2 regions of the Lysinibacillus sp. FSL P4-0201 genome follow, and region 2 is predicted to be linked to the other one. Evidence: predicted binding sites of a transcription regulator. Region 2 holds the regulator's gene; the other holds the start of a gene.
The links. Region 2 encodes LexA, which represses DNA repair genes until DNA is damaged. Its sites were predicted from a motif close to CGAACATATGTTCG; they were not measured.
Positions count from the first base shown of each region.

Region 1: the regulator LexA is predicted to act here: its motif matches at 2,634-2,647, upstream of parE (DNA topoisomerase IV subunit B).

Region 1 is NZ_CP151995.1:2,478,675-2,483,025, reverse strand. It holds gene MKY76_RS12390 (spore germination protein) at 1-1,005, opposite strand, end outside; gene MKY76_RS12385 (HesB/YadR/YfhF family protein) at 1,194-1,484, opposite strand; gene plsY (glycerol-3-phosphate 1-O-acyltransferase PlsY) at 1,504-2,106, opposite strand; gene parE (DNA topoisomerase IV subunit B) at 2,668-4,351, shown strand, end outside.
Region 2 is NZ_CP151995.1:1,293,310-1,297,660, forward strand. It holds gene MKY76_RS06150 (hypothetical protein) at 1-536, shown strand, start outside; gene MKY76_RS06155 (A24 family peptidase) at 601-1,353, shown strand; gene MKY76_RS06160 (gamma-glutamyl-gamma-aminobutyrate hydrolase family protein) at 1,387-2,109, shown strand; gene lexA (transcriptional repressor LexA) at 2,218-2,835, opposite strand; gene MKY76_RS06170 (LysM peptidoglycan-binding domain-containing protein) at 3,002-3,316, shown strand; gene MKY76_RS06175 (recombinase family protein) at 3,313-3,978, shown strand; gene def (peptide deformylase) at 4,008-4,351, opposite strand, start outside.

The DNA.
Region 1 (4,351 bases), 1.2 Mb from region 2:
GGGTGTCGGTAGCATTTCCTGATGAAAGGTAGTAATCGCCACATACAAGGATGGTGCTACTAATGCTAGACTGATACCAAAGAAACGCAAGATACGTACAAGTGAGCTAATCATCCAATGCTGATAATAATCTTCTGCTGATTGTAAAAAGGATGTAAATAGCGCTGGAACGACTAAGACAAAAGGTGTGCCATCAACTAGAATCGCCACTTTGCCATCTAATAATTCACCTGCGATGACATCAGGTCGTTCAGAGTTGTAGACGGTAGGAAACATAGAGTTTTTTGAGTCTTGAATAAAATCCTCAATATAGCCACTTTCCAGAATGCCATCAATATTAATACGATCTAATCGAGCCAATACCTCTGCGACGATTTTGTCACTGGCGATGCCATTTATATACATCACTGCTACATCTGTTTGTGTCACATCTCCGATAACGCGTGATTTTATCCAGAGATTCGGACTTTTTATTTTGCGACGAATGAGCGCTGTATTCGTACGCAAGGTTTCCGTAAAGGATTCCCTCGGTCCGCGAATTACGGATTCCGTCGATGGCTCTGTGACAGCTCGATCCTTGGCACTTCTAGTACTTGTCACAATCCCTTCGGCAAAGCCATCTAATAAAATAACCGTTTCACCATTGAGAATGGCATTGTAGAGTGTTGTGAAATGCTCAATATTCGTCACATCGCCTACCGTTAAATAGGAATTCCGAACATATTGATTAATGGTTGTTATTTCAATATCTTGTTCTTCTTCAATATTTGCCATCAGTTTATCGATAACAGAATCAGAAATAGTCGTTTTATCCGATAAGCCATCAATGGAAATAATGGCGAGGCTATGGGGATCAGTTTCTCCAATCGCAATTTCACGTATGATAATATCATTACTATGCCCTAGTGACTGTTGAATGATTTTTATATTTTTAGATAGGGAAGTATACAATAAATCGTTCGTTGTATGGGATGGGGAGGTCTCGTTATTGTTAGACATGGACATGTGTTTTCCTCCTCAAATGGTCGTTCATTACCTTTAGAATGGACAATTTTTTTGAGAGATAAACGAAAGAGATATGAAAAATCTAGCTATTTGTGGCAATATCACATTCCTTGCAACTTTCGTGTGTCTTGTTTTGTAATAAATAAAAAAACAGTCTGTCCTTTCATGTATGGAAAGGACAGACTGCTTTATGTACGATAGTCGTATTGTAATTCATCATTACTTGTATCAACATCAACATGTAAATTGTGATCGTTAAAGAACCAAAGATCTTTCTCATCAATGTAATAGATAACACCATCAATTTCTGTTTGCACACCTATGGCAATAGGTTCCTCACGTGTCATGCCTAGTGAAAAGCCTTCGTGAAACGGACTTGAGCCACCATAACGTGCATAAAAACGAATTGTATCACCAGGTTCAACTTCCATTTCATGTTTGAACCATTGTAGGGCTTCATCTGTCAATGCAATATTCATTTCAAATGCTCCTCTCTTCCTACAGCCATTTTACCTTTGGTTCGGTGCCGTTTTTAATACGAGCAATATTGGCACGGTGACGATAAATAATAAAGGTAAATAAAAAGGCTACCAAGATGCCTAATGCAAAGTCACCTGTAATAAAATAATAAACGATTGCATAGATAAGCGCTACTAAAGCGGCTATCATCGATGTTAAGCTGACGATTTTTGTGATTTTTAATGTCACAATAAAGGTAATAAATAGTAGGACAAAGAGTGGCCAAGAATAGCCTAATAATACACCAGCTGACGTTGCCACAGCTTTCCCACCACGGAAGTTGGCAAAGATCGGGAACATATGACCGATAACAGCGACAAGACCCAGTAATAAAGAGTGGAGTGTAGTATCAGAGAAAACAGGAAGTGTCACGAGTAAGACAGCGGCAGTTCCTTTTAAGACATCCATCACCGTAACAATAATACCAGCCTTTTTCCCTAATGTTCTAAAAGTATTGGTCGCACCAAGATTACCGCTCCCGTGTTCACGAATATCGGTATTATAAAAAATTTTGCCTATCCATAATCCAGAAGGTATAGAGCCGATTAGATAAGCACATAAAATAATAAGTCCATTGATCATAGTTGGACTCCTTTCATTCATAGTCCATCACTTGGTACTAATAGTTTGTAACAAGTATTTTACACTTTTTCTTGCTAATCTACAATGTTATGAAGGAGATTTCATCCGAAGTCTTGAATCAATACAAAAGAGAATCTATTAGTGAGGACTAGGCTTTTAGACATAAATTTGTAGGAAGCACTAAAACCTTTATAAAAATATAGGCAAAATGGCAATTTTGTCAATCGCTCATTCCTTTGGTAGAATAGAAGTCTAACTTTATCCTGTTTAATCGCAAGGCACGAGTTAGTGTGCTTTTATTTGCAAGCATCACAACTTTATTTTGCAACTAAGTAGGCTTCAATGCGTCAAATGATGATGGAAGCTAGAAGCAGTCTGTCTTGCTCAAATACCAATTTTAAGCAACTGTTGAAGATGTTTACTATTAATAAAAAAGATCAAAACTGTGAGCAAATTTTAAAATTTTATTGGACCTGTCGCTAGCTATTGACAGGAAATGCTATTATTATTAGGATGAGAACATAAATAGAACATGTGTTTGTTTTTTGGAGGGGAATTTTTTTGACGAATAAACAGTCACCTAGCGTCTATAATGATGACGCTATACAAGTATTAGAAGGATTAGAAGCGGTACGCAAACGACCTGGCATGTATATCGGTTCTACGGATGGCCGTGGACTTCATCACCTTGTGTATGAAATCGTAGATAATGCGGTGGATGAAGCACTGGCTGGCTTTGGATCTCATATTATTGTCACAATTCATAAAGATCAAAGTATGAGTGTGCGCGACTTTGGACGTGGGATGCCAACCGGTATGCATAAAATGGGCAAACCGACACCAGAAATTATTTTTACAGTGCTACACGCTGGTGGTAAATTTGGTCAAGGTGGCTATAAAACAAGTGGAGGTTTACATGGTGTTGGTTCTTCCGTTGTGAATGCGCTCTCAACATTTTTAGAGGTGACAATCCATCGCGATGGTAAAAAGTATCGTCAACGCTTTGAGCATGGTGGACAGCCTGTCACAACACTTGAAAATATTGGGCAGACCAAGCAGACAGGAACGCTTGTTCATTTCCTACCAGATGAAACGATCTTCTCTGTCACAAAATTCAATTATGATACGTTAGCAGAACGATTACGTGAATCAGCCTTTTTATTAAAGGGCTTAAAAATTGAATTAATTGATGAGCGCGAGGAAGGCAAGAGCGATGTGTTCTTTTATGAGAATGGCATCGAGGCTTTCGTTGCGTATTTGAATGAGGAAAAAGATGTCCTTCATCCAGTAAAATATGTAGAAGGCGTACAGGATGAAATCGAAGTAGAGTTCGCTTTCCAGTATAACGATGGTTATTCAGAAACGATTTTATCATTCGTTAATAATGTCCGTACACGTGATGGTGGTACACATGAAACGGGTGCAAAGGCAGCATTGACACGTGTCTTTAATGAATATGCAAGAAAAATTGGCCTGTTAAAGGACAAGGATAAAAACCTTGAGGGGACAGATATTCGTGAGGGCTTAGCAGCGATCGTGTCTGTTCGTATCCCAGAGCATTTACTGCAATTTGAAGGACAAACAAAGGGCAAGCTTGGGACAAGTGAGGCTCGTTCTGCAGTAGATAGTGTAGTGTCTGAGCAAATTTTGTATGTGCTAGAGGAAAATGCAGAGTTATCAGCTTCTCTTGTTCGTAAAGCGATTCGAGCGCAGCAAGTGCGTGAAGCAGCTCGTAAAGCGCGTGAGGATGCACGAAATGGCAAGAAAAACAAAAAGGGTAGTACGATTTTATCTGGAAAATTAACACCAGCTCAGTCACGTAATGCGGCAAAAAATGAGCTGTATTTAGTCGAGGGTGATTCTGCGGGTGGCTCTGCTAAACAAGGTCGTGACCGTACATTCCAAGCGATTCTGCCATTGCGCGGGAAGGTAATCAATACAGAGAAAGCCAAGCTACAGGATATTATGAAAAACGAAGAAATTTCAACGATTATCCATGCGATTGGGGCAGGTGTTGGTACGGATTTTGCGGTGGAGGATTCTGCCTACAATAAAGTAGTCATCATGACCGATGCGGATACGGATGGGGCACATATTCAAGTCTTGCTATTAACATTCTTCTATCGTTATATGCGTCCGCTCATTGAGTCTGGAAAGGTCTATATCGCACTACCGCCGCTTTATAAAGTCTCAAGAGGTACAGGGAAAAAAGAAGTCATTGAATATGCTTGGACAGAAAGTGATT
Region 2 (4,351 bases):
CTAGTGTCAAAGAACAACTAGCACAATTAGACAAAGAGCAGGGACAACCTACTATCAATATATTAGCCTTAAGACAAAAGCTACCTGCAACAAGAGCCGTTGAAAAGATTATTCTTGATTTAGCTGAGATTGAAGAGGTGACAGGAACTCGTATACTGTCTTTAACTGTTCAAGGTGAGGACGGCACTGTGACACCTTCAGATGTATCGAATGATCTTAATATGTTGGAGCAGGCTGAAGCAGAGGTCAATGGTGATCAGGAGAACAAGGAGACTACTACACCGATTGCATCTCTTTCGAAGGACTCTTTACCAACTAATTTAAAGCTTGTTACTTTTATATTAGAGGTGGGTGCGCTTGATTTTAATTCTCTTGAAAGCTTTTTACAGGAGGTTGAACAATTAGAGCGTGTCATGAAAACCGATAAGATTGAATTTAAATTGCCTGGAGAGCAGGCACAGCTTGAGAAAGATGCAGATCTTACGTTAAAGGCAACAGTGCAAGTGACAACGTTCTATTACGAAGAACAACAATAACTTTATTGATAGGCGCACCATACTGCATTTGTATGGGCGCCTATTGGTTTAGGAGGACATAAAATTGGAAATGGCTTATACGATCTTTATTTTTTTATTTGGACTTGTCTTTGGCTCTTTTTATAATGTAGTTGGCTTACGTGTACCACAGAAGGAGTCGATTGTACATCCTCCTTCACATTGTCCAAAATGTCAGAGACGACTGACGGCGCTTGATTTAGTACCAGTTTTGTCTTATGTATTGTTAGGAGGAAAATGTCGTGGTTGTGGCAATAAAATTTCTTGGGTTTACCCAGTCATAGAATTAATGACAGGTGTATTATTTGCCTTTGCTTATGGGCAGTTAGGCTGGGGCATAGAATTGATAGTAGCACTCTTTTTTATCTCCTTATTAGTTATTATCGTTGTATCAGATTTAGCCTATATGCTAATTCCAGATAAGGTGTTAGTATTCTTTTTACCTTTGCTAGCTATTGGACGAGTGCTGTCACCATTAACACCGTGGTGGGACTCTCTTGTGGGTGCTGTGGTTGGTTTTGGCATATTATATATCATTGCTGTGCTATCAAACGGTGGCATGGGTGGAGGCGATATTAAATTATTCTTTTTAATTGGTCTCGTTCTGGGTACGATTGATACACTGTTAACGTTATTTTTAGCTGCAGTTATTGGTATGATTGTCGGGATTACCATGTTATCGAAAAACAAACAGGGGAGAAAAACACCCATTCCGTTTGGGCCATCTATTGCATTGGCCGCAGTTATTGTTTATTTCTATGGCGATGTATTAATTAATTGGTATCTAGGCTTTTGGTAATTGTGCAATTTTCAAGAATTTGGAGGGAAGCAAGTGAAACCGATTATTGGTATTACAGCCTTTGTTGAGGATGATTTATCCTCTCGATTAAATGCTGCTTACAGTAAAAGCATCATTGAAGCAGGTGGAATTCCACTGATTATTCCAATTGGAGTAGAAGAAGAGGCAGCCCAGATTTTAGCCCTTACAGACGGTTTATTATTATCTGGTGGTCATGATGTGCACCCATTTCTATTCGGGGCTGAGCCTTCATTAAAGCTTGGAAAAATTCATCCAGCGCGAGATACGATTGAGTTAGCATTGATTGAAGCCGCATTCCAACGTAAGATGCCTATTTTCGGGATCTGTCGAGGAATTCAAATACTAAATGTTGCATTAGGTGGTACCTTATATCAGGATATTGATAGTGATCACTTTAGTACCAAGTTACTCCAACATATGCAGCAATCAGGTCGAGCTGTAGCTACCCATTGTGTACAGGTTATTGCTGACAATCTATTAGCGACTATCGTTGAACAAGAGAAAATAGCAGTGAATTCATTTCATCATCAAGCGGTGAATGTTTTAGCAGAAAAATTAAAAGTAGCGGCAAAATCTAACGACGGTATTATCGAAGCGGTAGTTCATGAGGAGATGCCATTTTGCTTAGCTGTTCAGTGGCATCCTGAGGAACTAGCCATAGCAGGAGATGAGAGTGCTCAAAAGCTATTTTCAGCCTTTATTGAAGCGAGCTTAAAATTTAAGAAGGAAGCTTAGAAGAGGCATTGTACAAAGAATCCAATCGTATGTGGATTCTTTTTTTTGCGTAAAAAAGAGGATACATGCTCTTAGAAGGAACATAATCCTCAAAATCTGCTTTAATCGTTAATGTACACGTCTGTAAAGACCTACAACCTGTCCTAAAATAGAAACTTGATCGACTATAATTGGTTCCATAGAAGAATTTTCAGGCTGTAAACGGAAATGGTTTTTCTCTTTAAAGAAACGTTTTACAGTTGCTTCATCCTCAGCTGTCATAGCTACAACAATATCCCCATTATTAGCTGTTGCCTTTTGTTTTACAATGACTAAATCTCCATCTAAAATCCCAGCTTCAATCATTGATTCCCCCATGATTTCTAGCATGAACAATTGATCTTCACTTGTGCCATACGTATCGGGTAATGGGAAGTATTCTTCAATATTTTCAATTGCTGTAATTGGAGAACCAGCTGTAACCTTCCCGACAAGTGGGACATGGATCACCTGTTGTTTTTGAATGGATTCTTCAGGCTCTAAAATTTCAATTGCGCGTGGCTTTGTTGGATCTCGACGAATAAAGCCTTTTTGTTCTAATCGAGCTAAATGTCCATGAACAGTTGAACTGGAAGCAAGTCCAACTGCTTCACCAATTTCACGTACTGATGGTGGATATCCTTTAGCTCGTACCTCTTCCTTAATGAAAGCTAAAATGTCCTCTTGTCTTTTCGAAACTTTTTTCATGAGTGCTCACCTCTTTTTTCTATAATCATTCTTCTTATTTGATAGTATAACAGAATGCGAACATGTATGCAAACATAGGTTCGAAAAGTGTTTGACAAAAACGTTTGTTCGCTTTATTATGGGAACATACATTCCGAACAAACATTCTTAAAAAGGGGTAATGATTATGACATGGTTTAAGAAAAACACACATATCTCAATTTTAATAGGAGCTTGTTTATTATTTGCAGCATACCTTTACATTACTGATCCAGGAAAAGTTAGTTACGCAGAAATTCAAATCGAACATGGGGATAGCTTGTGGTCGTTAGCCGAGCAATATCGTGGTAAAATGAGTACTGATGATTGGATAAAGCTTGTAAAAACTGAAAATGAACTAGCAGATATTAAAATTGTAGCGGGAAAATCTCTAGTTATTCCTGTAGTGAGTGATCAAGCCAGTCCCATCAATACTATCGAAATTGCGAGAAATGAACAATGATAAATAATCAACTATCGGCTGTTGTCTATTGTCGCGTAAGTACTGAAAAAGAAACACAAAGCTCCTCATTAGAGCGCCAGCAGGAAGAGTTGCTACGCTATGCTAAAGAGCAAGGCTATGCGGTGAAGGGCGTGTTTAAAGATCAACATAGTGGCTATGATGTAGAACGTGAAGGCTTGCTAGAAATGCTTGATTTTATAAAAGATAAGAACATTAATGCTCTTTTTGTCCAAGATGAAACTCGTTTAGGACGAGGCAATGCAAGGATGGCTGTATTACATTTATTACAAAAGTCAGCAACTGATGTTTTTTCTATGCGTGATGCAGGCCCAGTCCAATTAAATGAAATGGATACGATGCTGCTTGAAATTTTAGCGATTGTAGAGGAATATCAGCGTAGAATCCATAATGCTAAAATTCGACGAGGTATGCGACGTGCTGTAGAAAACGGTTATCGTCCAGAAAATAATTTATCGAATCGAGGTAATCCGCAGGGGCAGGAGCGAAAAGATCTACCTGTAGAGGAAATTGTGAAACTACGCAAACGTGGATTTACCTTTGAAGAAATTTCTATAACGCTTAGAGGGTTAGGCTTTGAGGTAAGTAAGGCGACAGTACATCGTCGTTTCCAAGAGCACCAAGAAAGATTAGCAGGAAAATAATATTCCTGCTAATTTTTTTTTGTAAAAAACTACTGAAGGGAAGAAAAGCTTTCAATGATAACATGATTTGGCAGTTGGAAAGGGTGCTCTTTATTTATTCGGTCATAAAACATGATGCCATTTAAATGATCGATTTCATGCTGTACAACGATGGCCCCGTAGCCCTGTAACTGTACAATAATTTCATGTCCATCGATGTCGTAAGCTTTGACTTTAATTCTCTCATATCTCGGTACAAAACCAGGGACAGGTCGATTTACAGATAGACAGCCTTCTCCTTCCGGTAGATAAATCATATTAAGGGAATGACTCATTATTTTAGGGTTAATCAGCATCATTTCTTGGTCATCAAAGAGTACAGCAAACATTCGTT